2 regions of the Lysinibacillus sp. C5.1 genome follow, and region 1 is predicted to be linked to the other one. Evidence: riboswitches for the same ligand, from Rfam matches in the RefSeq annotation. Region 1 holds a riboswitch; the other holds the start of a gene.
The links. A riboswitch is a leader RNA that binds a small molecule or an ion and turns the genes downstream of it on or off. The one in region 1 is predicted to bind FMN.
Positions count from the first base shown of each region.

Region 2: linked by a shared signal. The riboswitch ahead of I5435_RS06160 (ECF transporter S component) and the one ahead of ribE (riboflavin synthase) in region 1 are both predicted to bind FMN.

Region 1 covers NZ_CP066226.1:1,720,762-1,736,983, reverse strand. The annotation lists gene I5435_RS08155 (QueT transporter family protein) at 1-316, opposite strand, end outside; gene I5435_RS08150 (3-oxoacyl-ACP reductase) at 468-1,223, opposite strand; gene I5435_RS08145 (DUF2829 domain-containing protein) at 1,405-1,626, opposite strand; gene I5435_RS08140 (malate:quinone oxidoreductase) at 1,905-3,392, opposite strand; gene I5435_RS08135 (cold-shock protein) at 4,565-4,810, opposite strand; gene I5435_RS08130 (histidine phosphatase family protein) at 4,829-5,380, opposite strand; gene I5435_RS08125 (sensor histidine kinase) at 5,655-6,962, opposite strand; gene I5435_RS08120 (C45 family autoproteolytic acyltransferase/hydrolase) at 7,283-8,314, opposite strand; gene I5435_RS08115 (DUF1540 domain-containing protein) at 8,521-8,754, opposite strand; gene I5435_RS08110 (spore germination protein) at 8,946-10,406, opposite strand; gene ribH (6,7-dimethyl-8-ribityllumazine synthase) at 10,514-10,981, opposite strand; gene ribB (3,4-dihydroxy-2-butanone-4-phosphate synthase) at 10,999-11,628, opposite strand; gene ribE (riboflavin synthase) at 11,688-12,326, opposite strand; FMN riboswitch at 12,518-12,643, opposite strand; FMN riboswitch at 12,764-12,889, opposite strand; gene I5435_RS08090 (YibE/F family protein) at 13,283-14,416, shown strand; gene I5435_RS08085 (YibE/F family protein) at 14,413-15,195, shown strand; gene I5435_RS08080 (HAD-IA family hydrolase) at 15,304-15,921, shown strand; gene I5435_RS08075 (VanW family protein) at 16,029-16,222, opposite strand, start outside.
Region 2 covers NZ_CP066226.1:1,332,990-1,349,211, forward strand. The annotation lists gene I5435_RS06110 (D-alanyl-D-alanine carboxypeptidase family protein) at 1-137, shown strand, start outside; gene I5435_RS06115 (hypothetical protein) at 264-845, shown strand; gene I5435_RS06120 (pseudouridine synthase) at 1,175-1,906, shown strand; gene resA (thiol-disulfide oxidoreductase ResA) at 2,182-2,715, shown strand; gene resB (cytochrome c biogenesis protein ResB) at 2,729-4,402, shown strand; gene ccsB (c-type cytochrome biogenesis protein CcsB) at 4,399-5,580, shown strand; gene I5435_RS06140 (response regulator transcription factor) at 5,696-6,412, shown strand; gene I5435_RS06145 (ATP-binding protein) at 6,405-8,180, shown strand; gene sigX (RNA polymerase sigma factor SigX) at 8,421-8,954, shown strand; gene I5435_RS06155 (RNA polymerase subunit sigma) at 8,951-10,237, shown strand; FMN riboswitch at 10,488-10,684, shown strand; gene I5435_RS06160 (ECF transporter S component) at 10,909-11,496, shown strand; gene I5435_RS06165 (hypothetical protein) at 11,576-11,734, shown strand; gene I5435_RS06170 (C39 family peptidase) at 12,075-12,662, opposite strand; gene I5435_RS06175 (DMT family transporter) at 13,359-14,279, shown strand; gene I5435_RS06180 (non-ribosomal peptide synthetase) at 14,354-16,222, shown strand, end outside.

The sequences.
Region 1 (16,222 bases):
CCTGCTTAATGTTTTTAGTTACCATTCGACAAAGAATTAATACTAGAAATGTTGCAATTCCGCCAATAGGCACATCAAGAATCCAAGTCGGCGACATAAAATTTGCTAATACAACACCTAGAGTTACTGCTACTACATAGCGTTTATTGTACAGCGCCAAATAGTTGAACATCTCTGACAAACGTAGCTGCACTGCTCCAAAGCTAATCACTGACAATAATACAGTTACAGCCACATATAAGGCTGCGACAAGTGCTACTTTAGTAAGTTCCCTTACAGAAGTACGCGGTGAATCTTTTACAATAGATGTATTCAATTTACATTCTCCTTTGTAAAATAGCAAGTTGCTATTTTAGTAATAACTACGACCAAAGGAAGAGAGCATATTGCCCTAACTGAAGTGCCGTAGTGTAAGCTGTTTTTGCTTACTTGCGTATTATAGCAGAAGAATGATTCATTGACCAATACTATTTCGCAATCCAACCACCGTCAATTGGTACCACAGCTCCATGTATATAATCTGCGGCATGACTCGCCAAAAAAAGCGTTAAATTCGCCACTTCGCTTGGTTGTGCCCAACGACCCGCTGGCGTCTCATTGGCAACCCATTTTGCCATTTCACCATCGCCTTCAAAATCCGCTTTGGTCATAGCTGTTTGAATAGCTCCTGGTGCAATGGCATTCGCACGTATCCCCTCACGACAATAATCTAAATCCAACTGTTTCGTATAGCCCACAATGGCATGCTTGGATGCTGTATAAGCCGCACCCCCACCTCCTGCAATCAGCCCAGCAATAGACGCCATATTAACGATGATGCCCGATTTACGCTTTACCATATGAGGCAAAATCGTATTCGTTACAAAAAAAGTACCCTTTACATTCGTATTCATAATTTTGTCCCATAGCGCCTCATCGGTATCTAGTGTTTTGGCAAAACCATCTAAAACGCCAGCTGTATTCAGTAAGATATCTACGCTGCTAAAGCTTGCCATTGCTGCTTGAAAAGCGTGCTCTACATCACTTTTCTTACAGACACTTCCTAGCGTATAAGCAAAGCGCTCAGGGTATTGCTGCTGTAATTGCCCTAACCCTCGCTCATCTACATCCAAACCAAAAACATAAGCACCGTTTTCTAAAAAAGCAATAGCTTGTGCTTGGCCAATACCTGACGCAGCACCTGTAATAAACACTGTTTTACCATTATATTCTGCAAACTTCATAGGATCTCTCCTTTATAAAAAGTAATCTACTACTAAAAACACTGACACAAGTCGCAGCTCTACATGCATTGTGCCAGCTCTTATCAACTATACCGCCTACAAAGCTTAACCTTCATATCAAAAAAATAGCATACTAAGAATCACTTAGCATACTATTATAACCTTTGAAACGACACTGAATTTAGTTTACGATTTTCCAATCTTCGGCTAATAAATCACATACTGTTGGTGTGAACATCGTGTAACCCTCGCCACGCACATTAATTAAAAAATAGGGGTTCAAATTCTCTCCGTCGTGCACGCTTTGACCTACAAGCTTAACATATAATTCAGCACCGCCCCATCCTTCACGAATTACTTTCTCGCCCGCCTTTAAACGCGGTAATACTTCTTCAAACGTCATCTATACTCATCCTTTGTTAATCTTTTCTAATATGCCATACGAAAAAAGTATACTGGATATTTATTTTGTTTACAACAGAAGCTAGTTCATTTATAATTTTCATTCCAACTACTTTTTTGTTATATTAGTTCCTTATTTAGTAATATATTGGAAATTTAGAAACAACAGCAATATAAAAAAAGAATAGCTTCTCTACTTTTGCTCAACGTACCAACTCATTTCCTACCCCATGAAAAAAGAACCTTCAATCCAAAATGGATCGAAGGTTCATAAGTTGATTAGTTTTTGTTTAGACCTAGAGTCTCTGCTGTTGAAGTATGAACTTCTTCAAGAAGCTCTGGATTTTGTAATAATGAGATACCGTAAGATGGAATCATTTCTTTTAGTTTTGGCTCCCACTCTTTAGCTTGTTGAGGGAAACATTTTTGAATAACTTGCAACATAACGTGAACGGCAGTAGATGCACCTGGTGAAGCACCTAATAATGCAGCGATTGATCCGTCAGCAGCACTTACTACTTCGGTACCAAATTGTAATGTTCCTTTACCGCCAGCTTCAGTATCTTTGATAACTTGTACACGTTGACCTGCTACGACAATATCCCAGTCCTCGCTTTTAGCAGTTGGGATAAACTCACGTAACTCTTCCATACGTTGATCTTTTGATAATAACAGTTGTTGGATTAAATATTTTGTTAAAGACATTTCTTTAACCCCTGCCGCTAATAATGTTGTAATATTATGCGGTTTTACAGAAGCAAATAAGTCCATGTTTGAACCTGTTTTTAAGAATTTTGGTGAGAAACCAGCAAATGGTCCAAATAGTAATGATTTTTTGTTATCGATAAAGCGAGTGTCTAAATGTGGAACAGACATTGGTGGTGCACCAACTGCAGCTTTACCATATACTTTTGCATGATGTTGTTCAACCACTTCTTGGTTTTTACAAACCATAAACAATCCACTAATTGGGAATCCACCAATGTGTTTTCCTTCAGGAATGCCTGATTTTTGTAATAATTCAAGACTTCCTCCGCCAGCTCCAAGGAAGACAAATTTTGCTGTATGGTATTCCATTTTACAGCCATCTTTATCATGTACTTTTAATTCCCATAAACCGTCTTTCGTACGTTTAATGCTTTCGACACTATGGTTGTAGTTGATATCTACATCTTTCGCTTTTAGGTGGTCAAATAAAATACGTGTTAGAGCACCGAAGTTAACGTCTGTACCAGTGTCAATTTTTGTTGCAGCAATGGCCTCATTTGCTGGGCGGTCTTCCATAATAAGCGGAATCCATTCTTTAAGTTTTTCTGGATTATCAGAGAATTCCATCCCTTTGAAAAGAGGATTATTTGACATTGTTTCATAACGTTTTCTTAAATACTCAACGTTTTTTTCACCTCTTACCATACTCATATGTGGTAATGGCATAATAAAATCTTGCGGATTTTGGATCAGCTTGTTCTTTACAAGATATGACCAAAACTGCATCGAAACCTGGAACTGTTCATTAACATTAATTGCTTTGCTAATATCAATAGTACCGTCTGGTTTTTCAGAAGTGTAGTTAAGCTCGCATAGTGCTGCATGCCCTGTTCCTGCATTATTCCATTCATTAGAGCTTTCCTCACCGGCGTTTGAAAGTTTTTCAAACACAGTAATATTCCAGTCCGGTGCTAATTCTTTGAGCATTGTCCCCAAAGTCGCACTCATAATTCCGGCACCAATTAAGATGACGTCTGATTTAGTTACTCTGTTACTCATTTTTACCATCCTTATATTTTAAGATTTGCAGAAATGATGTAGGTGTAAACTAGTCACACACCTTTTCTGTATCAACTATAAACTTACAATAGTCTATCACAACTATTTAAAGAATAAAATATCTACTACAATATTATAGTAATAAACTAATTAAAAAGTAGTAAAAAGTGCGAAGTCCGCTCATAATGTCCTTTGTACATATTTAAAACAAAAACCTTCCCCCTGTTTCCAGGAGAATGGTGCATTGATCAAATCGGATAAATGCATCGTCTGAAAGATGTTATATGTTGTATAAAGTCAACTGATTGAATTTTAGTATGCTACTACTAAAATAATTTATCCATCATTTTTTAATGAAAGATATTTTTTAACTTCACTCATACTAAAAGCACTAGACCTTTTAGTCTAAAAGTGCTTAATCGACTCTATTTTACATGATTTGCTAACATTCACAAGGTACCTTCAAACTAATTTTCGCTTTTTCGACGGGATATTCCAGCATTTTCACTCCAATTATGTATAAAGGTCAAAAGACACACTTCTTTAAACAAACGAAACAATTACTTCCAATCCTCTTCAATAACAAAAGCTCAACAATTATTTTTTCTCATTAAGCTAAGTGTTACAAACCAAACGATTATCTGTCACTTGCCTCATTAGTTACTGTATACGCTTCCATTAAATCTATCAAGACTTAAACCTTGGTTTTATTATTCTCTTCCTTTTTAAGGAAATCATATACAACCTACAAAAATATTTTCTTCATATTGTTATATAACACAATCAAGTTTACCATACAACAACAAAAATTATTAGAATATTTTATTTTTTAAATAACTTATACATCAAGGAATTTATCTTTTCCAATAAATTCATTGCCCTAAACAGACAACTAAGGTAGGTCACTCAATGATAAGTGACCCGCCCTTTCGGTATACAAAATACAAATAATTATAAATTTAGATGTATATTTAATCGATTTTTATAATCTACCATACTACAGCGTACCTTCCTTATCTACGAAAAATAAGAAAACACCATAAGCTCTAATAAACGCAAGAAAAAAACGCCAATCCTGTATATGGATTAACGTCTCTATAAATCGGTATCGTACTTTTTCGTCGATAGAATATTGAACTATTGGTTGCCACAAACTATTACGCCCGTGCATATTAGTCTGACAGCACAATGACATTTTCTGCAACCTGCTTTTGATCAGTAGAATTGGGTATTTCAATTAAATCAAAGGAGACTTTTTGGCCTTGTTTCAGAAAGCGAAATGCATTTGGAAATCTTTCCTTATCCGGCAAAATCGAGCTAAAATGAACAAAAACATGATTGTCTTCCTCACCATTCAGCATAATACGTCCATAGCCTTTTTCATTTTTATACCATTTTACAATTCCTTCTCGTTTCATTTCTATCCCCCAAAATTATTATTGTAACGTCCCTAAGGTTGCTAAATCGGCTAATGTTAGCTGTTTTACAATTTCATAGCCATTACCCACACCTTTGGGCTTAATAATAACGGTTCCCATGCTTGTCATTTCACCTATGGCAGTCCCTTTCGGAAAACTGTGTGCAATAATTACTTGATTAGTCCCAGGTGGTGGTTTTACTTCTAGATGTTTTTGGGCTTCCATTACAATTTGTTGTTGTTCCGTAGTGAAAATCGTTTCTGCTAATTTAGTAATTGAAAACCAGAACGGGTCAATTTGTAGATACATTGTTGGAAATGCAAGCTGTGCGGTTTCAATTGTTCGACAAAACGGACTTGTCATTATAGGTGAACTAATTGGAATTTGCCAATACCGCAGCATTTGTCCATAGTAAACGGCTTCTCGCCGACCGTAATCAGATAAATTTCTTTGCGTATAGCAGTTTTGAAAATTAACATATGGCTGATCTTCACCAACAGTTGCTTCTCCATGTCTAACATATAAAATCAATCCACCTGCTCTTAGTAAATCAAGGATTGGCTGTTCCAAATTGTTTTTATCCTCCTAACCTGCCCTATTAGATTTACTGTTAATGTATGATTGATATTAGCTCATACATGCTATGCAAAAACATCCGCATTTTCTTAGCAACAAAAGCCTCCTACTCTATATATGTAGGAAGCTTAAGCTATTATTCTATCCTGTTAAAATGACTTTGCTTCACGCGAAAATTAGCCGTGAAGGAAAAAACTGCTAATAAACAGCCCTATAGACAAACCACATCAAAAAATTTTAATACTATCAGCCAAGTACATTTGCCCATTTACTTTAAAGGAATAATGACAATCGCTGTTGTCTCAAATTGTGCAGTAGATTGGATAGAAATGGTGCCGTTGTATTTTTTCACAACTTCTTTCACAATAAACAAGCCTTGGCCTCTAATTTTTCCTAGTTCAGCTTTTTTCGTTGTAAACCCTTGCTTAAAGATTTGATCAGGGTCTGGAATTGTTGGTCCTGTATTAACAATTTCAAATACATACTTCATTTCATCCGCATGACAACAAATTTTCATTTTGCGTTCACTTTCAGGCAATTCAGTTGTCGCATCAATCGCATTATCAATTAAATTTGATAATAATTTAATGATATCAGTTGTTTTTATTTTATCGAAAGTATCCTGTGAAACCGATATATCCATCTCAATATTATGATTTTGAGCAGCTAACTTTTTTGTTTGCAATAAAATTGACAGCCCCGGATGGTTAATATTTAATTTCAATGACTTTATTTCCTGTACCTCTTTAGATAATGATGATAAATACTGTTTCGCTTGATCTGGCTCTCCCAATTGTAAAAGCCCATGCAACACTTGAATATGGTTGGTAAAGTCATGTCTTAAGGACGATACAGAGGTAATTAACGCTTTTATTTCAGTTTGGTAGGTATCTTCTGTTACCTCTACTTCTTTTGTCACTTCTTTTTGATACCATCTCTGTAAAAAGAAAAACGATGCAATAACGATTACTATAAATATTCCATTGTAAATAAACAAGAATAAATTATTTTCTAATACTTTTCCTTTGTTACCATTAAGTTTGTCTGCGCTTATATCAATCCCGAGATAGCCAATAACGTGACCTTCTTCATTCTTAATAGGAGCGCCTACAGAAAGATAATCTCCGTGTTGAGGGTCATTAATGACATTCGTAACATATGTCAACCCTTGATAAGCTAGTTTGATTTGCTTTTCTGGAACAGTACAAATTTGTCCAATATCAAAGCCTACTGTGAGATGATTAGGAACACCGGCAATCATCGTTTTTGATACTTTAGGATTATCAATTTCTAACGTATAGACATTTAAGGCCCCTATTTTTTCTCGTGCATCATTTAAGTATTTTCTTATTTCCCAATAAGTTGCATTTTTCACAGGATTATTTGCAAATTTTTGATACAACTTAACATCAATTGATGATGCGATGGAAATAGCCGCTTCTAAGCTTTGGTTAGCGATAGATTCTTCCACCGTCTTTTTCATTTTCACATATGAAGTGAGCACATTTAAACTTGTGAACAATGACAATAAGACTGTCGCTAATACTAATATTAGTTTAATTTTACGATTTTTCATACAAACTGGTACTTCCTCATCTATTGTATTCATTATTTAACGATGTGTAATTACTCCTAGAACAAATTAATATTTATATTAATAACAATAATATTATACTATAGTAATTTTCGTTTTTTCATGTATATTTTTTAAAGTACGTTGAAAACAATACTTTTATCCAAGTTTATTTTTAAAACTTAGTAATTGTTATGCAAAAATGGAATAATTTATTTTTCTTTCGAAAAGCGAAATAGCTACAAAACGAAAGGAGAATAGCCCAACAAATGTTACGCCATTCCCCTATTTATTCTATTAAATTATAAACCAAGCCTAACAAATTAGATAGCCTGAATTATGTTTCCTTTAATGGTTATCGGAAAAATAAGTTTACCTTCGATAAATTGTTGGAGAGAAAATGATTGCGGCTCACAATTTTCACCTATTCCAACAACTACCTCTAATTGCTTCGGTGAGTATATAACAGTATGGAGAGTACCAAAATATTCTTGATATTGTTTAAAAAATAACGGAGAATCTCCATTATTGAAATGGTGATAGACAGACATGGTCGTACGCGCATCTACTACATAGCGATTTATAAAGCTTTTTCGTTGTTTTGAACCCTCAATGCAAGCTTTGTTTTTCCCTGCCAATTGTTGAGACTCAAAATGATTTGTGCATATAAGCGGATGTTCAGCAGAAACTACCCGCTCTATTGGTGTAGCCTCCACCACAACTGCTTTTCCACTTTGATCTGTCATGGAGTAATTGTAGCAATAGCGATGTGGAATTTTATTTAAAAGTGCAATAGCCTCTTCAATATTTTCACACTGTTCAAGCACTATTTTAACGATTGTAGTCGCCAAAAAGCCATCTCCTTTCCAATCATTATTGACAAAATGCAGCCCTACTACAAGCCCTTTTTCATTCATTCCATCTAACCTACCAATAATTTGCTGGCTAAAACCTACACTGGCATACCCTTTAGACGGTTTAGAAAAAACGAGTCTTGCATCATACATAACTGGACTAAAATCATAATTTCTTACATACTTCCCATTGTGTACAACCGAGGTACATCCCATATTTGGAAATATTATATTATAACCGCTATACATTTTTATAATGGTTTCATACGGCTGTTTTAAGCCAAACGCTAATCCCTTCATCTCTTGCAAAAGATTGGGCGAAACATGTCGCAACAGCTCTTGTACCCGCTGTGTATTACAAGTAGCAGATAAAGCTAACAGTTGTTCATTTTGCGCTAAATGTGCATTTGTTTTTATTTCGTTACTTTGTTGAAAACCTATTTCATAAGCATCGCCTCTTAAAGCTACTACAGATACGATTAATTCTTGATATTTATTCATTGAAATCCCTCCCATACAGCTATTCAATCTTCAGTATCATCGTAATCCTTCAAGTAACTGGAAGGTCAAGGGTATAAAAAAAGTTGCCTTCCTATAGGAAGACAACCTTTAACGTGACCAAATCAGTAGTAAAAGGTATAGATAAATTATTTTGGTGAAATAAAGATATTATCTTTATTTACATTATCCAAAACAAACGATACCCATTAGCTAAAGTTTTTTTCTTTTGATTTGAATGTTTTACAACACGTATCGGATGATTGAATGGCTGCTGCCTCTTCTGACATTGTATGCATTTCAAAGTCAGAAGCAAACTCCGCATCACGTTTGTTCGTATTACGTTTATCCATGTCGATTGCAATTTTTTCAGCTCCGCAATAATTACCTTTGGCATGGAAAACACAATTTGATACTGCACAGCTAACTTGGACATTCGGCATAACTATCCACCCCTTATGATTGGTCTTGAAAAATATAGAATGGAAAATCTAATCTATACTCTTCACTTTGTATTTTGTCCAATCCATAGGTTTTTACAAGTCAAGCTTAAAAATAACTTCAACATAATCGGTCAATACGATTGCAAGCAGCACATGTGATAGATGTAAATTGTCGTGCTACTGAAAGACATCTAATTTTTGCTCGATGACCTCGTCTCATCTTGAGGATGTAAAAATTTTGGTCGTTTACTATATCCTTTTGGCGATAGACGTATTAATGTTTTCTTGGTGTCGGACCAGTTTAAATTGGCACCAATATTTAAGTACGGAACGCTTAATACACGGATATTGGCAAAGTAAATAAGAATGAAAAACAAGGACAAAAAGAAACCAAATAATCCAAAGAAAGCGGCCATTGAGATAACAAATAACCTAAAAATACTCATTGCAGTTACAAAGGATTGATTGACAAGAGTATAGGCGGCAATACTTGAGATGGCAATCACCACGATCATGGAAGGACTCGTTATGCCTGCCTTGATTGCCGCATCTCCGATGATTAGTCCACCTACGACACTCATTGTTCCACTCAAAATAGACGGTAAGCGTAGATTTGCTTCGCGAAATATTTCAAACATAAATAACATTAGCAATATCTCCAATATCGTTGGAAAAGGCAAGCCAGTACGTGATTGGACAACCGTCGCTAACAGTAATATTGGCATCTGCTCTTGATGATAAGTCGTTAATGCTAGCCAAAAACCGGGTAAAAGCATACTTATTAATATCCCTACGATTCGTAACAGACGCTCTAATGTACCGACCATAGATGGATAATCATTATCCTCACCTGATTTAAAAAGTAGAAACATATTAGGCGGCGTAATAATTGCGTAAGATACGCCATCGACAAAAAGAAGTATTCGTCCTCTGACTAGCGCTTGTATTGCGAAATCTGGTCGCCCTGTATAATCATGTCGCGGTAAAATTTTCGCGGTTTTTTCCACACTTTCCATCATTATATCGCCACTAAAGACAACATCTGTATTAATTTTCCTTAATTGCTTTTTTAGTTCCGTGACCATATTTTTGTCCGTTATATCACCCATGTATAGGACAGCCACTGTCGTTTTAGAGCGCTTTCCGACTTCCACTGTTTCCACGCATAAAGAATTTGTAGGCAATCGCTTACGAATTAAGGCCACATTAATAAAAACATCTTCTATAAAATCATCTCTCGGCCCTTTTACCACTAGTTCTTGCTTTGTTTCTTCAGGATTTCGATTTGGTTTTTTTGTAATTTTACTTGAAAATAAAATTTTTTCCCCTTCAAAGTAAAGCAAAACAAACCCTGAATATACACGCGTAATAGCATCATCTAAATTGGTTACTTTTTGAAGATTAGGAATGTGTAAATCGTTTTTTATTTTTTCCTCTAATAAGTTTACAGAGCTGTCTTCAAACAAAGATTGAACTCGATCGATAATGACCTTATTCAATAAAAACTGATCGACCATCGACTCACATGTAATAAAATAAACATGCTGTTGTTGAAAGGTAAAAGATTGAAAAATTACGTCAGCAGAGCGTTGAAATAATTCTTTCAACATTTTCAATTCGATTTCTTGTTCTATTGATTGAATATTCCTCATCTCCTACTGAACCAAATTCAAACAAATTATTTTACTAAAATACTTATAAACATATATTTCCCAATGTCCAAAAAATTATGCAATAAATTTTACGACCATGCATCCTTTTAGCCAATCATTTTTTGTAAATTAGCCATTTCAATTGCAGACATCGCTGCATCATAACCTTTATTGCCAGACTTTGTTCCAGCACGTTCAATCGCTTGTTCAATATTTTCAGTTGTGACAATACCAAAAATCACTGGTACATTTGTCGAAAGCGATACGTTTGCAATGCCTTTAGCTGATTCGTTACACACATAATCATAATGCGTTGTAGAGCCACGAATAACTGTACCTAGACCTATAATGGCATCATATTTTTTCGTTTCAGCTAGTTGCTTTGCGATAAACGGTACTTCAAATGCACCTGGTACCCACGCAACATCTATTAAATCATCGTCTACACCATGACGCTTTAGCCCATCTAATGCACCACTTAATAATTTACTTGTTATAAATTCATTAAAACGACCAACAACCACCGCTATTCTTAAATCATTGCCAATTAATTGTGCTTCAAATGTTTTGCCCATCATTTCATTCTCCTCTTTTACATAGTAAGTGAATTTTCTATTTGCATATGTTGACGACGGTATGTTGCTAATGCGTCAATCGAAATCATTTTTAATTTATGTTTTTTTGCATATTTCACTAAATCATCAAAGCGTAACATTTCCCCATCATCGCCCATAATTTCACATATCACGCCAGCTTGTACACTGTTGCAAAGTTTAGCCAAATCGATAGTAGCTTCCGTATGCCCTCGACGCTCTAATACCCCATTGTCTTTTGCTATTAGCGGAAAAACATGTCCAGGTCTACGGAAATCCGATGCTTGTGCATGTGACGCTAGCATTTTTTGAATCGTCAAAGCACGTTCAAACGCACTAATGCCTGTTGTTGTCTCTTTATAATCAATACTGACAGTAAACGCTGTTTGGTGATTATCAGTGTTATCTACGACCATTGGCTGCAACGCTAATTTTTGTGCAAGCTGCTGTGAAATGGGTGTACAAATAAGCCCCCTACCATATTTCGCCATAAAATTAATCGTTTCTGGTGTCATGAACTCTGCAAGGGCCAGTAAATCTCCTTCATTTTCACGGTCTTCATCATCCACGACAACAATCATATTGCCCTGTTTTAAATCGGCAATCGCTTCTTCAATTGAATGTAGCAACATTGCCACCTCCTAATAGATATCACTTTATAAATTATGTTTTTTCTTTCTATAGCAGGTTAAAAACCATGCTTCGCTAAGTAATCTTTTGTAATAGTCGACGATTGCTGACTACCCTTTAGCTGGTGAATAATGTATTTGCCTACTAAATCGGTTTCGATATTGACTAGTGCCCCAACATTTTTAATTCCTAGTACGGTTTCTTTGTATGTGTGTGGAATAAGCGATACTGTGACACTGTTTTTTTCAACATGAAAGAGCGTTAAACTCGTTCCATCAATTGTGATTGAACCTTTAGGAATACAATAGCTTGTTAAGTCTTCTGAAAGTTCGATCTCAATATAGACCGCATTTGCCATTGGACGTTTACGTAAAATTTTCCCTACACCATCTACATGCCCTGAAACAAAGTGGCCACCAAATCGTCCATTGGCTGGCATTGCACGCTCTAAATTGACCGCATTTCCAACAGTTAGTTGCTGTAAATTCGTCGCTTTCACTGTTTCAGGCATTACATCCATTGTTAGCTCTTGGTCATTATAATGAGTTACTGTCAAACAAACCCCATTTACGGCTATACTATCCCCAAGCTTCACATCCGCCACTATTTTGGGCGAAATCACCGTTATTTCCATACTTCTCCTATCGCTTTGCAAGGTTTTTACTGTACCAATATCCTCAATAATACCTGTAAACAATTTTCCACCTACTTTCTTAACCCTATGTCGTAAACCTTTTGATAGTGATTATTTTAATTCCCCTTTCATTTTTTATAATCGAAACAAACAAAAAACCCCTTTCACATAAAAGGGGTTTTGGGAGTACTTGTCCATAAGACGTCACGAAATAAACCTAGTGGATACAAAAATTTTCCACAGGCTGCCATCTCATTGTTCTTCTCCCATCCAGACTATCACTGTCGGTTTTGGATTTGCACCAAATCAGCTTGCGCTCACGGACTTTGAATTGCTTCATCACCGCCGATTGGGAATTTCACCCTACCCCGAAGAACAGATATTTATTCAATTTTTGCCTAAATAAAAAACTTCCCAACAGAAGCGATGGGAAGTAGTATGCTATATAAGCGTAGCCAAATAGACCTTTTAAAGTCATACGAATTTAAAAAGCTTATACTTTCACCCTTCTCCCATCCAGACTGTAACTGTCGGTTTTGGATTTGCACCAAATCAGCTTGCGCTCACGGACTTTGAATTACTTCATCACCGCCGATTGGGAATTTCACCCTACCCTGAAGGATATATTATTTAGTTACTTCATACGATAACATTATTTTAATAGATTATCCACCTAAAATTTTATTAATATTCTCAGATCCTTACTTACTTTGGCACACAAACTATACGAGCAGATTTAAAATAATGATTTATCCTTTGTTTGGATAAAGCTCTTTAACAAATACTTTCATGACTATATCTTTAGGCTATATCCAATTTAAAACACCATCAATGTATGCTTCATTGTTTCTTAAAAGAAACTTTCATCTGTTATAAGCGTTACTTCTTACATGACCACATATAACCAGCTTGACATCTAAAAATTGGAATGTTAGTGTGTGTTATTATTCAACGCTACTCATATAACACAGTCGCTTGTTACTGGCATTGTCAAATTCCCCTCATAGGAGGTTTTTTTATTGTTTACTACTATTTTTAATACAATATCAACCCAACGGATAGTAATAATTTTTTTCTTGGTACTATGCTTTATAGCTTCTGTTATTTTCGTTCAACATAACGAAACATTTTATGAGCGTCCAATCGCAGAAGTTATAAAAACAGAATTGGAAGATTCAACATCTGTCTCAGATATGTACAGTAATGACGATTATTTATACACGCAGCGGATCACAGCAGTACTAAAAAATGGAAAAGATAAGGGGCGGCTTGTTTCTTTAATAAATGAGTATTCTTCTTCTGCCGCTTTTGATCACGAATACAAGGTCGGGAATAAAATATTTGTCTCTATTAAGGCAAATACAGATAATAACGGGACTTTAACAGGTACGATTTTAGACGTCAAACGTGACCAGTACGTATTAGTGGTTGCATGGATTTTTATTTTTTCTTTACTGATTGTTGGAAAAAGACAGGGCTTATTATCAATCATCAGTTTGATGGTGAATGCACTAATATTATCATTCGCATTGGATTTATATATAAAACACGCTAACGTTAGTTTAGTATTTGTCAGTGGTGTATGTATTCTATTATTTACATGTGTTTCATTGATTCTTATTAATGGATTAAATGAAAAAACCTATGCTGCTATGCTTGCAACAATACTAGGCACTTTCGTTTCATTACTTATTACCTTTTTCGTGTTATGGATAACATCGGAAAACGGCCTACGTTATGAGGAAATGCAATTTTTAACACGACCATATCGCATAGTGTTTATGGCTGGGTTATTTATCGGAGCACTTGGGGCTGTAATGGACGTTTCGATTACCATGGCTTCTTCCATGTTTGCTTTATATGAACAAAATCCTACTATTTCAGACAAAGCCTTAAAAGCTTCAGGTCTTGATATCGGCAAAGATGTCATGGGCACCATTACGAGCATTTTATTTTTCGTGTATATTTGCGGCTCCATCCCTATGCTTATTTTATATTTAAAAAATTCTTCTACACTAGGGCTAACACTTTCCATGAATCTTTCATTAGAAATAGCTCGCGCTCTAGCAGGTGGCATCGGCGTTGTTTTAACAATTCCAATTAGCCTTTACACTTCTATTTTTTTCATTAAACGAAAGAGGGTAACAGGATGAATGTATTAGTGTGGCTATCAACCATTTTATTTATTTTGATGCTCGTTATCGGTGGTAAAAAAGGGGTACGTTCATTTCTTTCGTTATTTTTAAACTTCGGGGTACTCTTTATAACAATTTTTTTAATGACCAATCCTAAGAACAGTCCCATTGTGTTAACGTTTATTGCCTGTACAATCATTAGTTGGATTAGCCTATTTTATATTAATGAAAAGAACAGCAAAACAATTACCGCATTTATTTCGACAATGATTACCATTGTGATACTGCTAATTTTTATTGTGGTTGTCACAGAGAAATCTATGATTCAAGGATTTGGAGAAGAATCTGCTGAGGAGATTAGCATATTTTCGCTTTATATTGGCGTTAATTTTGTTCAAATAGGCGCTTCAGTTATTATTATGAGTACAATTGGAGCTATTTTAGATGTCGCCATCTCCATCTCCTCGTCAATGCATGAAATTTTTCACCACAACCCATATATGACTAGAAAAAAATTATTCACATCTGGTGTAAATATTGGGAAGGATATTTTAGGAACAGATACAAATACGCTATTTTTTGCTTTCTTTGGTGGATACCTAGGTCTTTTAATATGGTTTAAAGATTTAAACTATTCGATTGGCGAAATTATCAACTCCAAAGTGTTTAGCACAGAACTTATTACAATTTTTTGTGCGGGTATTGGTATAGCAGCCATTATTCCTATCACGTCCTCAGTTAATGCCTATTATTTAGTCAAAACACGGGAAAAAGAAATTGCCAGTCAATCCAAGTGACAGGCACTTATATTCCTTTTTTGCATTCATGTCATCATGAACGAATGACTATATTGATTTAAGTATTATGAATGGTAAAGCCAAATACCCTTTAAGGAGAAAAATACAATGAAACATATAATATTTGATTTTGATGGCACACTTGCGGATTCCACGGCAGTGTTTGCTTCTGTATGGAATACGATTGCTAAAAAACATGCATTCAAAGAAGTACAGTTAGAAGATATTGATGCACTAAAAAAATTATCGATTGCTGAACGAAGTAAATTATTTAACTTCCCGTTACACAAACTACCTACTATACTCCCGCAATTTTATCGTTTATATCAGCAATCATTACAAGATGTTCATTTATTTCACGGTATGAAAGAGGTCATACAGGAACTTGATAAGAAAGGATATACAATTGCCATTATTTCCTCCAATTCAAAAGATAATATTTTGGCGTTTTTACAAACTAATGGTATCGACCATGTGTCCGAAGTACTTTGTTCGAGCCGTATTTTTGGTAAAGATAAAGTGATAAAAAAGTATTTAAAACAAGCCAATTTAAAAACATCCGATGTTTTATATATTGGGGATGAGCAACGAGATATCGTCGCCTGCAAAAAAGTAGGTATTCCAATTATTTGGGTTGGTTGGGGGTATGATGCCATTGAGATTGTCCAATCCGCAGAACCCGATTACAAAGTATTTACTCCTGCAGAAATACTAACTATTATTTAAGGTTTATGAACTCTATCACCACTGCCTAGGCTCTAAAAAAAGACACTCTTTATAAGTGTCTTAAAATACAAGAGAAGTTGATTATTATTCCTACATCAACTTCTTTCTTATTGTGGGGGAAGCTTTGTTAAAATTTCTTGGTATTTTTTTGCTGTCCTTATTTCCACTGTCAGAAAATCTTGTCCATAGGTCGCCTTAATTAAAAATGGTACATCACTGGTGTTTTGAAATCTAAAATCTAAGCCACCATAGGACACCGTTGCATCTCTGCCCTTTGGAACATATCCTACATCTAATGAAT
Region 2 (16,222 bases), 390 kb from region 1:
TAAATAAAGAGGAAAAAAAGATTGCAAGGCAAGTACTGCAAATTTCTAGAAAAAGAAAGGAAGCAGTATTGTCGATTTTTCTAGGGGAAGAGCGAATTTATGCTATACCCGTTAAAGTAGAATCAGCGGATCGTTAAAAGCGATGCGCTGATTTTTATTTATGCTATATATTCTAGATGTAAAAAAGAATTTTATATTTATCGTAATTAGTGTAAAATTATGTTAGTCGAATTGTAAAAGCATGGTGGCAAGGAGGGACAATTATGGCTACTACTAAAGTGAATCGAAAGCACAATCAAATAGCAGTCATTATTGTTTTATTTTTATCAAGTTTTATCGCTCCGTTTATTTTGCTATTTCCCATTCAAGAGCTGCTTTATCGACCTAACGACTATTACCTTTTCGAGACTACTTTTAAAGCGTATATTATATTAATGATTGCTTTAATTGGCATGGCGACGGTTCTTTTGGTAAATATAATCATTGTCCCAAAAACAAAAAAGGGTAGAAATATACAACGGGCGATTGTCGGCACATCTTGGTTGCTCGTCCTTTTATTTTTATTTTTATGTATCAATCATTATCAAATAATGGATGAAAAAGGGCTCCATATGAATGCATTTTTTAGTGTGCAAGAAGATTTGACAAGCTGGGAAGAAATCATTAAAGCAGAACAAACAAACGTGCAAAAAGATGGTGTGACGAAACCAGATAAGTTGATTTTTACGTTGCATGACGGCTCGACAATTGAACAATCTTTAACAGCTAAGTTAGTAAAGGCAAAACCATTTATCAATCTTGAATTAAGTAAAAATGGCGTTACCATAGAAAATGTATATCAATAAAAAAAGCTACCTAAAAGGGTAGCTTTTTTTAGGGTGCCAGACACCGAAACAAATATGAATGTTCAGAATTTTTTGGGTGTCAGGCACCTTTTTTTAAAATTTGGTGGTTTGGTCTATATTAGAAATAAATCGAAAAATAGCTAGGTTATTTTATGTAGTGCTAAGACAATTAAATGAGAAACTAGCAAATAATACACTATTTAGAATAATCGTATTACTAGTGCGGAATGAGTTTCTCTTTTATATTGCACAAAAGTATGACATAATTTTCACAGATTGACGGGAAAAATAACCTTCAAAAGGTTACATTTTTAACTAGAGGTGAAACAATGGAAAGATTACAAAAAGTGATTGCATATGCAGGTGTCGCTTCAAGGCGTAAAGCTGAGCAATTGATTGTAGAAGGTAAAGTAAAGGTAAACGGCGTTGTTGTACGTGAACTTGGAACGAAGGTATCCAACTCGGATACAATTGAAGTAGAAGGTGTAAAACTTGAGAAAGAAGATAAAGTTTACTACTTACTATATAAACCACGTGGAACAATTTCGGCAGTAACGGATGATAAAGGACGCAAAACTGTCACAGATTTATTTAAACATATTCCGCAACGTATTTTCCCTGTTGGTCGTCTAGATTATGATACATCTGGATTATTATTACTGACAAATGATGGAGAGTTTTCCTATATGTTAACGCATCCAAAATTTAAAATTGACAAAACATACATTGCACGTGTTAAAGGTATACCAACAATTGAGGGCTTAAAAAAGCTACAACGTGGTATTCAATTAGAAGATGGCAAAACAGCACCAGCAAAAGTAAGTATGACTTCCTTTGATGAGCAGGCGGGCAAGGCGATTTGTGAAATTACAATTCATGAAGGGCGAAATCGTCAAGTACGTCGTATGTTTGAGGCAATCGGTACACCGGTTGTCAAACTAAAGCGTGAACGTTTTGCATTTTTAGATTTATATGGTCTAACACCAGGAGAATATCGTGAATTGTCGAAACATGAAGTCAAGCAACTGCGCGTGTTAGCTGAAACTGGGCAAATCGGCTAAACGAATAACAACATGGAAAATGTATATACCGCTATACGTATGGTGGGTTTTTCACTTTCCTCGTGTGAAAACGTTCATAAATCATTCATAATTAATAACTAAGCGAATTTGTATCATTTTGCTATAATAGGTGAGAATAGTACACCTGTTTTAATTTTATCCAGCAGGCGCGTAAACAAAGTAAGTCTCGGGGGAGAGATAACAGATATTTCTTAAGTGGAAGTGAAATATCGACAAATACCCTCGAGGCGTATTTGAGTAGGGGGTTTATTAACTTGGAGAAAAAGAAAAAACGTCTCGTAACCCGCACTATTATTTTAGCCATCTTAGCGATCGCAATTGGGTATACCGTATACGGGACAGCGACAAAGGAAAAGGTAGAGTTAGTAGCTGTTGGCTCTGAAGCACCGAACTTCACGTTAGTAGATTTAAATGGCGAGAAACACAAACTGTCTGATTATAGAGGACAGGGGGTATTTTTGAATTTCTGGGGAACTTGGTGTAAACCATGTGAGAAGGAAATGCCTGCAATGAATAGCCAATACCAAGTTTTCAAGGATTTAGGTGTACAGACATTGGCTGTCAACATTGCACAAACGGATTTAGAAGTACAAAATTTTGTTGATAAGTACGGCCTGACATTTCCTGTTGTAATTGACAAAACAAAAAGTGTAATGACTGCTTACAATGTTGGAAATTTACCTGCAACAGTTTTAATTGATCCGGACGGTAAGGTAGTGAAGATTACTACTGGAGAAATGACGGAGGCGACAATCGCTTCTTACATGGAATTAATAAAGCCAAAATGAGGGGTAATAGACGATGGAGAATATTATTTGTGCTTGTGGACATAGTAATCCGTTTGGCACGAAGCTCTGTGAGAAATGCGGTCGTCCTTTAACCGAAGAAGAAAAGCAAAATAAAGTTGTCGACATGCGGTATGATGGTACGGCTATTCGCTCAAAAACGTACAACAAATCAATTGTCGACAAAATTTGGAATTTTTTCTCAAGTGTTAAAGTAGGGATAGCATTAATTATTATTACATTAATAGCAGCTTCAATCGGAACGTTACTACCACAAGAGTTTTACGTAAAAGCTTCTGACATGGAAAAGGGAGCCTATTACGAGGATGTTTATGGTTTTGTGGGGAAAATCTATTATACATTAGGGCTGTCTGATTTATATAGCTCTTGGTGGTTCCAAATTTTAGTTGGAATGCTTGCGGTATCCATTATTGTTGCCAGTCTTGACCGTGGTATACCACTTTATAAATCATTGAAAAATCAACGTGTTAAGCGTCATGAAAGTTTTTTAAAGCGCCAACGTATTGTTGCAGAAGGACAGGTAACAGCAAGTCCTGAAGAGACGCTTAGTAAAGTTGAAAAGAAAATGACTGAGATGAAATACATTGTTCGTCGAGACGGCAGTGCTTTGTTAGCAGAAAAAGGCCGCTTCTCTCGTTACGGTCCGTACATAAATCATGTAGGCCTCATTATCTTTTTAACTGGGGTAATGTTGCGTTTAGTTCCTGGTTTCTATGTCGACGAATCGATATGGGTACGTGAAGGTGAAACACGTGCAATTACTGGCATGGACGGTTATTTTATTGAAAATCGAGACTTTATTTTAGAAACACATGATAATACACCACAAGGTGAACAGCTAAAGCAAGGTGTTAACGTCGTTGCGAAAAACTTCCAAACGGATATTACATTATATAAGCAACCTGAAGACGCTATTGCTGGTGATACGGAAAATCTAGAAAAGGTGAGAGATTATTCAATTCGAGTGAATCATCCTTTAAAAGAAGCAGGCTATGCACTATATCAAATGGATTATCGCTTAAATGAATTGAAGCAAATGAATTTCCAATTAGTAAATAAATCAACGGAGCAATCACTTGGTAAAGTAGGAATTGATTTAACAAACCCTAAAAAAGAATACGATTTAGGAAATGGTGTATCTGTTAAATTACTTGTTTACACACCAGACTTCTCTGGATTTGAAAATGGTGTACCGCAAACAGCGACGTCAGTTCCTAATAATCCAGCATTTCTATTTAAAATGACAACACCAGAAACACCAGAGGGTGAAACTAGCTTCGTTGCGATTAAACAAACATTAGAGCCACTAGGTGAAAACCAGTACAAAATGAAGTTTGAAAGTGTGGAAACACGCGATATGTCTGGTTTTACAATACGTAAAGACCGCACAATCCCAATTTTATTTGTTGGTGGTATTATTTTCATGATCGGCGTTGCAATCGGTTCATATTGGAACCACCGTCGACTTTGGTTACAAGTAGAGCCTGATGGCCGTGTGCTGATGGCTGCTCATGTCAATAAAAATATGTTCAGCATGAAAAAAGATTTAGATGCCGTGACTGCATTTGCTGGTCTACCGCAATATAAGGATCAGTTAGAGCCGTCTGAAGAAGGCGAAGAGTCCACAAATCGTGGCAATACTAAAAAGGAAGGTGACAACACCTTATGAGTTTGATTGACTTAAGTGGAAATCTATTATTTGTTGCATTCTTAGCCTATCTAGTAGCTACTTTACTATTTGGCGGCGCCATTAAACAATCCAATGCTTCTGGCAAAAACACAGATAAATGGGGTAAAATGGCAATTGTCGTAACAATTATAGGTTTCCTTTCGCAAATTGGTTATTTTATTACACGTTGGGTTCACACAGGTCACGCACCTGTTAGTAATATGTTTGAATTTACGACTGCTTTCGGGATGTTTATTGTTGGTGCATTTATTTTAATTTACTTTATTTATCGCCTAACAGCGCTTGGTTTAGTGGCGTTACCTGTAGCGTTATTAATCATTGCCTATGCATCGATGTTCCCGACAGAAGTAAGTCCATTAGTACCGTCATTGCAAAGTCATTGGTTAACAATTCACGTTATTACGGCTGCAATGGGGCAATCGATTTTAGCGATTAGTGCAGTTGCAGGTTTAATTTATTTATTAAAAGTTGTAGATCTAAACAAACCTTCAAAGCAACGTTTCTGGCTTGAAGCAGTTATGTACTGCTTAGTCGTTGTGCTTGGCTTTGTTATTGTGTCATCTACATTTAGTGCGATGGATTATGAATCGAAATACACGTATATCGATAAAGAAGGTATGTCTCGCCAAATTACTTATAATTTGCCACCTATTTTTGGGATGAATGAGTATGAGGTAGTAGAGGAACATGGTATGTCTCCATTAGTAGAAATGCCTGCACTGATTAATGCTAAAAAATTAACAACGGTCGTGTGGTCATTATTAATAGGCTCATTACTATACTTATTCATTCGCCTTATTGCACGTCGTCGCATAAGCGCGATATTCCAACCGCTTGTTAAACGTGTAAATCTACAATTACTGGATGAAGTCGGTTATCGTTCTGTTATTATTGGTTTCCCAGTATTTACTTTAGGTGCACTCATTTTTGCGATGATTTGGGCACAACTTGCATGGAGTCGTTTCTGGGGTTGGGACCCGAAAGAAGTATGGGCCCTGATTACATGGTTATTCTATGCAGCATTCCTACATCTACGTTTATCTAAGGGCTGGGAAGGTGAAAAATCTGCTTGGTTAGCATTAATTGGCTTTGGTATTATATTATTTAACCTTATTGCCGTTAACTTAATTCTTGCAGGTTTACACTCCTACGCGTAACAGGGGAACGAAAAGCCTTTTCGCTGCTGCGAAAGGGCTTTCTTTTCTTTTCAAGTCGTAGCGTACCATGTACAATAGAAGGGTAGAGAAAGATCGGAAGAGAGGGATCGTGAAAGTGTCAGAAAATATTTCAGTATTAGTAGTAGACGACGAGGATCGTATTCGACGCTTATTAAAAATGTATTTGGAGCGCGAAGGGTATCAAGTTGACGAAGCAGAGAATGGTGAAGAAGCGATCGAAAAATCTTTAGAAAAAGAGTACCACTGTATTTTACTAGATATTATGATGCCTGAAAAAGATGGGCTTGAGGTATGTGCAGAAATTCGCGAAAGAGCTGCAACGCCAATTATTTTATTAACTGCAAAAGGCGAGGAAGCAAACCGTGTACAAGGCTTCGAGCTTGGAGCAGATGATTATATTGTAAAGCCATTTAGCCCTCGTGAGGTGGTTCTACGCGTAAAAGCTATTTTACGTCGTTCACAAGCATTTTCACCTACGACAAATGCATCGTCATCAAAAGATTTAGTTGTATTCCAACATTTGATGATTGACCATGATGCGCACCGTGTAACAGCGGAAGGTATCGAAGTGAATTTAACACCAAAAGAGTATGAATTATTGTACTTCCTTGCAAAATCTCCAGACAAAGTATTTGACCGTGAACAATTACTAAAAGAGGTTTGGCATTATGATTTCTTTGGAGACCTACGAACAGTCGATACCCATGTGAAGCGTCTACGTGAGAAGCTGAATCGTGTATCAGAGAACGCAGCGAAAATGATTGTCACTGTTTGGGGCGTTGGCTACAAATTTGAGGTTGTCAATGAATAGAATATGGAACAGTGTTGTCGGGAAGCTATGGGTAACCATATTGCTTCTCGTTTCATTTGTATTATTTGTTTTCACGGTTTTAATGCTCGAATTTCTTCAAAACTATCATATGCAGCAAGCAGAGATTTCGCTGCGTCAAACGGCTGCAACAATAGCGAGTATAGTGGATGACAATGAGACGGCAGAATCGACTTCGCAACTCCTGACAGATATTTTACCTGAGGGTACAAATGCACTTATCGCCATAAATCATTTAGAAGTCTCATTTGCGCTGCAAGAAGGGGTCAACAAGAAAGAAATTCAAGATGAAATTTTAGCGAATAAATCCTTCCATGAAATTTTCCAATCAGATGAACCCATTATAAAGGAAATGATGATGCCATCTTCAACAGATCAAGGAAAAATGGAATCCTATGTCGTGCTAGGGTTTCCACTAAATGTGGAAAATGAAGTGCATGGCGCTGTATTTATTTATCAAAGTCCAGATGCGTTACATAAAACATCGAAAGAGACGACCAAAATTGTCTTTTTAGCGGCATTTATTGCGTTTGTGTTAACGACATTTTTTGCATTTTTCTTATCATCCCGTATTACATCCCCATTACGTAAAATGCGTGAGCTAGCTTTTGAAATTGCAAAAGGGAATTTCGAGGCAAAAATGCCGACAACGCAAAATGATGAAATCGGCCAGCTAGCTGTTGCGTTCAATCAAATGGGGCGTCAGCTAAAGCATAACTTAGAAGTAATTAATCAAGAAAATGAGCAATTGTCCAATATTTTAACATCCATGACAGATGCCGTTATAACGTTTAACCGTGATCGAACAATTTTACTGAGCAACCCGCCAGCGGAACGTTTAATGCAAAAATGGTTTGTTAATAAAGGCTCGCAAAGCGCAAAGCCTATTCCACCTGAACTCTATCATATGCTCGATCATGTACTAATGTTTGAAGATAAGTTAGAAGAAGAAATAGAAATGGATGGAAATTATTATACATTTACGATTAGCCCGCTCTATAGTGGGGAATTAATTCGTGGAGCAGTTGCTGTAATCCGTGATATGACAGAGCAGCATCGTTTAGAAAAGCTACGTTCTGATTTTATTGCCAATGTATCACATGAACTACGTACACCGATTTCCATGCTACAAGGCTATTCTGAGGCATTAATGGATGATGATTTTATTCAAGATCAAGAAGAACGTAATGAAATCACGAAAATTATTTATGATGAATCGAAGCGTATGGGACGTTTAGTAACCGATTTATTGGATTTAGCGCGAATGGAATCAGGACATATGACACTGTACAAAGATGAAGTACCGATTAATTCGACATTTGAACGTATTACGCAAAAATTTGCTCAAGTAGCAAAAGAAAAACACGTGCAACTTTTATTTAATAGTGAGTTTGATAATGATGCCCGCATCAGTATGGATGAGGATCGTATCGAACAAGTGTTAACAAATTTAGTAGATAATGCACTGCGTCATACAGACGAAGGTTCTGTCATTGTCAAGATAGAGCAAGAGCCAACCTTTGCCAAAATATCTGTTCAGGATACAGGACATGGGATTCCACAGGAAGATTTACCATATGTCTTTGAACGTTTTTATAAAGCGGATAAAGCACGGACACGTTCTAAAGGCGGAACGGGTTTAGGGCTTGCAATTGCTCGAAATATTGTCAAGGCACACTCTGGCAATATTATGGTCGATAGTGTGTTAAAAGAGGGCACAACTTTTACTTTCTATTTACCATTCGAATAAGTTCATGAAGAAGTCCTTGTAGCTGATGCCATCTGACAATGCTCTTTCATGCTTCCACGGGTCATTGGTATAGTTAGAACTAGCTGAACTAGTTGGCAACAATACCAATACCTGTTAGGGGCTATACGTCGGCTTGTGCTCGGGTTTAGACACATAGCAAAATTAAGACCAAAATATTATTTAAATGTAACTTGTGCGAGTGTTAGACGACAAATACTATGAGAACGGGGGTGGAGTGCTTTGAATGACTCCGTGTTCCATCGACTATACGATGCATACCATCAAGACGTGTTCCAGTTTCTTATTTATCTAGTAAAAAATCGCACACTTGCTGAGGACCTTGCACATGAGGTTTATGTCCGTGTGCTGCGATCTTATGAACAATTTGCAGGGAATAGCAGTGAAAAAACTTGGCTTTTTGCTATTGCTAAAAATGTCGCAATTGATCATTTTCGAAAGCAGGCTGTGCGCCAAAAACATTCACTCGATTTTTTTGACTGGGAAACGGAACAATTACATTCAACCACACCATCACCGGAAGATGTGCTACAGGCCAGTGATGAATTAAAGCAGATAGAGTTTGCACTTGAAAATTGTACAGGGGATCAAAAAATGGTTATTATTATGCGCTATTTCCAAGATTTGTCGATTACTGAAACTGCGCAAATACTTGATTGGACAGAGGCAAAGGTTAAAACGACGCAACATCGAGCCATTAAGTTTTTAAGGCAACATCTACAACAGGTTAGGGAACAGGAGGCGAAAAGGCAATGACGCATAAACAATTTGACGATGAACAACTTGAACAAATGTTGAACAATGCCCCGAAGCTTACTGACCACCGCTCGAAAGACGAAGTGTTAAAAAGATTGCTTGCTGATGCACGTTTACAAGACAACATACATCTTCAAGAGGCGATACAACCAGTAGCTGAGGCAAAAGAACAACAAGCGCAATCATTGCCTGCTCAAGAAAATACTAAACCTATAAAACGACGCAAGAGTAGGTGGCCTATTTTAAGTAGTGTTGCTGCAATTTTTGTCCTATCACTAGCAGGGTACATCTATGTATCGAACAATTCTTCCGTAAAGGATGAAGCAAACGCCCCAATCGAAAATTATTCTTCTGTGCAGGAGGATCGGTCGGTCACAGAAAGTGAAAATGCAGATGCAGATAGTGTAATGAAAGCGAATATTGGTGCTGAGCATGCTCGTATCCTATCGTTGCGGACATCTGTTTACGAAGATGATTTAGTCGATGCAGTCGTTTTCAGAATTGGATTACCTGGTGGTAAGGCTGATAGCATACCAATGACCTATATTATTCCGAACAAAAAAATAATTGCTGATTTTGGGAAGAAGAAGCCAACAACTTTACAAATGTATGAAAAATACGCACCTCAAATTGATGAAGAAGCAATGGGTTTAACAGACTATCATCCGTACAAAGGTGAGTTAAAAGAAGAAGGTAAAACGCTTGTGCACGTATTACCAGAAGAAAATGATTATGATGTAGCTTCGGCTTCTGTCACGAAATATTTAAACTCGTTAAAAGATACTTTTTCCGAGTCCGAATATAAAGCCATTGCCATTAAACAGGCAGATGGTTCTGATTACGAGTTTTCGCAAGCAGAAGAGCCGAGTGAGCCTATAGCGCTAACAAAAGATAATCATTACAATTATTATTTATATACAGAGGGAAACGGGACTGAATATTTATCGCCTGATTTCCATCAAACGTATCCTACTGTGACAGAGGCTCTACTGGCGATGCGAGACAAAAAGGATGATGTTTATGTGCCAGTTGTTCCGGAAAATGTCACATACACTGTAAAAGAAGAAGAAGATGGGGTTGTGGTCACATTTGACGCACCACTTGATTTAACGACAATGGATGCCGTACGAGCAACACAATTAATCGAGGCGATGATGTTGACTGCGTCAAGCTTTGATAAAAAGATACGTTTAGATAACATTGTCCAGGAAAGTTGGGAAGGCTTTGATTTAACAAAGTTTTTACCCATGCCTGTAGGTGCCAATAAACAAATGATGCCATAATATAGAAAACAGCTATCAGATAGTAGATAGCTGTTTTTTTTAATGGAAATACCGCGGGTAAAGCACCTTGATTCGCGGGTAAATGATAATAAATCGCGGGTAAGTGACTTTGTTCCGCGGATAAGCTACTCCATTATTTCTCACAAAGTGCTTGATTTATTAAACCATACAAATTTAATCGGATTATTTTAAGCAGAAGTATTTACTTTTATGTGATAAAACATTATAGTTAGTTTATAAAATAATATTGATTCATCTTCGGGGCAGGGTGAAAATCCCGACCGGCGGTAATAGAGTTGTAAATCGCTAGTGTAGTAGTAAGCTACAGTAGCTCGCATGATTTACTAGATGGCTCTTCAGCCCGCGACCTGTGCAAAGATTTTTTTGCATGGCTGACTTGGTGTAATTCCAAGGCCGACAGTATAGTCTGGATGGGAGAAGATGGAGGTACGATCGTCATTCGTTGTTACGAATTAAGCTATGTGCGAACGTTTTTTTAGTGTGTCTTTAAATGCACGCTATGCACAAAAAATAGCTAGTAATGGCGTTATTTACTCATGCCTTTTCTCCCTTATGCTGATTTGCATAAGGGTTTTTTCGTGAAAAACAATCGATTACGTCGTAACCTTTCTTCTTGCAAGATTGAATCAGCAAAGAGGAGAGAGTTTTCAATGAAGAAAAATGTCAAACTGCAATCGTTTATTACGATTGGTATGCTGAGTAGTATTTCGTTTTTATTAATGTTATTTAATTTCCCGATTCCACCGTTCCCAGCCTTTTTGGAAGTGGATTTCAGTGATATGCCTGCCTTACTTGCAGCCATCACGATGGGCCCAGTAGCAGGTATTTTAGTAGAGCTATTTAAAAATGTTTTAGATTGGATTTTCTCTGGTACGCCAACGGGAGTGCCAGTTGGTCATATTGCAAACTTTGTAACAGGCATATTATTTATTTTGCCAGTATCATTTATTTTTAACCGTTTTAAAACGATTGGAGGTCTTGTTGGAGGATTAGCAACAGGAACGATTGTGATGGCGGTTGGCATGAGCTTGTTAAATATCGCAGTATTTTTACCGATGTACACTTATTTCTTAGGTATGGAGCCAGTCGTTGGTGATTCATTATACACAATGATTGTTGCAGGCATTTTACCATTTAATATCGTGAAAGGTGTGTTATTAACGGCGATTATGGCATTGTTATTCACAACGATGCGCAAATGGATCAACCAACAACGCACAATGTATTTATCGAAATAAGCGTAAAAAAGTATGATTTAGGATAGTGTTCAAGTAATGACACCTTATTAGACTGTTATGTCTAGGAGGTGTTTTTTTGTTGCTTAAATTTGCAATTTCAGATTTACTTTCCAAAAAAGAACTACAAAATTTAAGTAGAAATACATTAAAAGGTTATGCAATATCGACTCACATGGAAGAATATCGAAAGAAAGTACCAGCAAACCATATTGACTTTTTACAGGTGAATTTAGTATGAGGGAAGTAAAAGTTATTATCCAAGGTCATTAGGTTAAAATAACAAAAAAATTATGAGGGGAATGAAAAAATGTATGATATTTACCATTGGTTTAGGTATTGAAGCTGTTATTGGGATAATTGTCAACGCAATAACTTGAAGCGAATTGCTACTTAAATTAGTCAAGTTTAGATAATAAATTTGTTCAATCTCCCGCAAATTTCGACAATACCTTTGATTTTCGTGGGAGATTTCTTTTAAATAAGTATACTACTTTATTCGCATCTCGGAGGTACCAGGTCAGTTATATGCTTTATTCGATTACAGGCGTACAGTTCTAATGAAAATATCATATCTTCTATTAATCCAAAGAAAAAACAATTGCTCTACCACTAAAACTGCTAAAGAACCTGTCTTCAAATACTATACTATTTGTTTCTCCCCAAAGAGAGGGATCTCTAAAACAAATTAGTCTTCCTTTAGAGGTATGAATTCGACCACATACTACTACCAAATGTCCCCCTTTGCTTCCGTTTTTAGGGAACTTTGGAGCAATAGAACATATTACTGGGCCCTTTGTTACAAGCAAGTTTTCAAGTTGTTTACCGCTTTTAACAACTATAGGCTTACCCTTCACCCCATACATTTCTCCTAAATCGGCTAAACCTTGGTGTAACCATCCCTTCGAAATATAATACTTTCTTTTTAAACCTTCTTTAAGTAATTCTAATTGGGTTGGTATAGGTATTTTATAATGAGATATAACCATTCGTAAACACGCCAACCCACAACATCTATCGCTCCAATAGTCATGACTTCTTTCTTCAATAAGTAATCCCTTTGGCCAGTCATTCATACAAAACTTTTGACTATAACGAGGTATATAAAGAGAATAATTCATTAAATTATTTTCACAATCGTTATTATGTGATTGTATGTTTAGTTCCATATTTTATTCACGTCCAATAATTTTCTTGTTATATCTCAAATAAATTAAAAGATATTACTAGCGTTACATTAAATTAACTATACTTTAAAGAAAAAAAATATTCAATCATTTTATTATGTATAAAAAAGGTCCTTTATAATGGATAAAATCAGGTGGTAACCTGTCCAAATCCACTAATAAAGGACCAAAATTATGGTTAAGTTTATACGAAAAACTCCATCTGGAAATGGTTTTCAAGGATAAATCTTCAATTAAGAATAAAACAAAAAACACTCCTAGAAAACTGTTAATGAGCGTATGAAGGTGTGATGCCATAAGATTCTAGACATCATAGTAAATCAACACTTGTATATGAAGTTAATGTCATAACTTTGTGTTACATTTCTTCTGTTTAATTATAATGTTCGCTTAAATTCGACGCTAAAGACTAAAACGTTATATGTTAGGAAATGTATCTATTTAAATTTACTTTTATACTATAATCTTTTTATCAGTACTGATATTTCATACAAATTTTTACATTCTTGAATAGAATAATTAAGATGCGATTTGTTACGAAATTTAAAGAACTCGTTTTCAAAATTTAGATATAATAAATTCTAAATGAAATGTGGTAGTAATTGTTTTAAAAGGGAATAACTATATAGTAAAAATGCCATTAAATTTTATTGTAAGTGAAGTGAAAGGAGGAGATTTATGAATAATTTTATCAAGGGAGCTATTTATGCAGTTCTTTCGAGCATAGGATATGGGATTATGCCAATTTTTACAGTTAAAGCCTATGAATATGGTGTGACAGTGTATACTTTACTTTTTTTAAGATTCGGATTAAGTTCTATCATCTTTTTCCTTTTCTTCCTTGTGAAAGGTACAAATATAAGAATTGGTAAACATGAGGTGAAAAATCTTTTTATACTAGGTGGTATACTATTCACACTTTTATCTATTTTCCATTTTGAATCATTAAAATATATATCATCATCTATGGCAGTCTTGCTCTTATATTGTTTTCCTTTACTAGTTTGTATCATCTCTTATTTTTTATATAAAGAAAAATTAAGTATAGGATCAATACTAGCTTTAGTAGCAACTTTCATTAGCATGATTTATTTACTTGGAGTTTCATTAGATAAAATGAATGTCTATGGAATAGTCTTATCCCTTCTTGCAGCTTTGATCTTTGCAATATATATGATTGTGGGGAAAAGAGTAACTATTAATAATTCACCAGTAATAATAAGTGCCTATACAGCACTATTTGCAACTTTTGGCGTTTTCATAATTGGTGTAGTGAAGCAAGATATCTCTTTAAATTTTAATAACCAAGCATGGATACACATTGTTAGTATTGTGATTTTTTCAACTATTTTTGCTGAAATTACATTTTTTAAGTCGCTGGAATTGTTGAGTTCTTCTAACGTTTCGATGATTAGCATGGTAGAACCTGTATTTACTACTTTATTTGCTCTTGTTTTTTTAAATGAACGATTACAATTTTCACAACTTACTGGAGGAATGTTCGTTTTAATTAGTTTAGTCGTTTTAGTTTATTCTCAAAATAAGAGCATAAAAAAACCAGCAATAAATCGGACCCTAATTCAAAACGAACATATATAAATCAAAAGCGACTGCAACTCCATCATCTTTTAGTGATGATGATACAAAACCCATGATTAAAAGGAGAGATATAAATGAACACATTAGAGTTAGATACAAAGGAAAGTTATTGGAGTGCTGCTTTAAAAGAATTTGAACTTAAATCAAAAGTAACTTTAGGTACTTTTAAAAATAATGGATTTAAGTTAGTAAACGATACATTTTTTTTAGATAAAAAAATTATGCAATCACTTTCACAATTTGCTGATACTTATAATGTCAATGTAAATTCTATTTTATATTCAGCCTGGGGATTATTACTTCACAACTATAATGATACAGATTATGTTGTATTTGGTACAAGTACAACAGAAGGTAAAGTGCTACCGTTTTGTGTTAAAACTGATTTTGATATTACATCTATAAAATATATTAGACAAATTGAGAATGAATTAGAATTGATAAAATTATACAAAAATGTAACAGAAGAAGAAATTTTTTCTTATAATCAACTGGGTTTAAAAAGTGGTTTATTTGGTTCAATATTTTCGAGTGGTGAATCAAAAGCGGTTTTGTCAGAATATTTAGAAGAAAATGAGATTGAGATGTGTTTTGAAATAGATTTTTCGTTAAAATGTAGTATTTCCTACAACGATAATTTATTTGATAATTACGCAATATCGAAATTGAAAGAACATTTTTTTAATTTAGTATCTGAACTTACCTTAAATTCACATACTAAATTAGAGGATATTGCTATTCTTTCAAAAAAAGAAAAAAATCAAGTATTGTATGAATTTAATAATAAATCGATTAATTATGATATTACTAAAACTGTCGATGACTTTTTTGAAATGCAGGTTAAAAAAAATCCCAATAAAGTAGCTTTAATTTGTAAGGATAAAAGTTTTACATACGATGAACTTAATAAGAAATCCAATCAATTAGCTTTTTTACTACGTCAAAAAGGCGTTAAACCAGAAAAATTAGTAGGATTAGTAGTAGATCGATCCGAAGATTTAATTATTGGTATATTGGCGATTCTTAAAGCTGGCGGAGCTTATCTTCCTGTCGATCCAGCTTACCCATTACAACGTATTAATTATATGTATGAACAAGCGGAAATTGATTTACTATTAACACATAGTCATTTAAATATAGATTTGTCATTTCCTTGTGAAAAAATATATCTAGATAATTATCCTTTAAATCAATATCCAACTGACAATTTAGATAGATTACATAATGCAGAAAATCTAATCTATACGTTATATACTTCTGGTTCAACAGGGCAACCAAAAGGAGTTACTGTTGAGCATAGAAATGTTGTAGGATACTATCATAGTTTTATAGATGAATTTAAATTAACTGAAAATGATATTATGTTGCAGCAATCAACAGTATCATTTGATATTTCTGTAGAAGAAATTTTTCCTATTTTACTAACTGGCGGAACTTTGGTTATAGCATGTAAAGATGAAGTAGCCTCTATAGAAAAGCTTTTAATTGTAATGAGAAATAATAAAGTTACCATGATTAGCGGATTCCCTTTATTATTGAATGAATTAAACAAATATCCTCCTGTAGAATCGGTTCACACAATGATTAGTGGTGGAGACGTACTAAGAAAAGAATATATAAACAATTTAATTGATAAAGTTAAGATATATAATACTTATGGTCCGTCAGAGACAACTGTTTGTATCTCGTATTATGAAGTAACAAGTGAGAGAATACAAAGTGGCATTCCAACCGGTAAACCTATCGCTAACTATAAAGTATATATTTTAGATAAAAATCGAAAACCAGTTCCTATTGGAGTTCCAGGAGAAGTGTGTATTTCAGGTGTTGGTGTTTCCCGCGGATATTTGAATCGCCCTGATTTAACAAGTGAGCGCTTTTTAAAAAATCCATTCATACCGAATGAAAAAATGTATATTTCTGGAGATTTAGCAAGGTGGTCA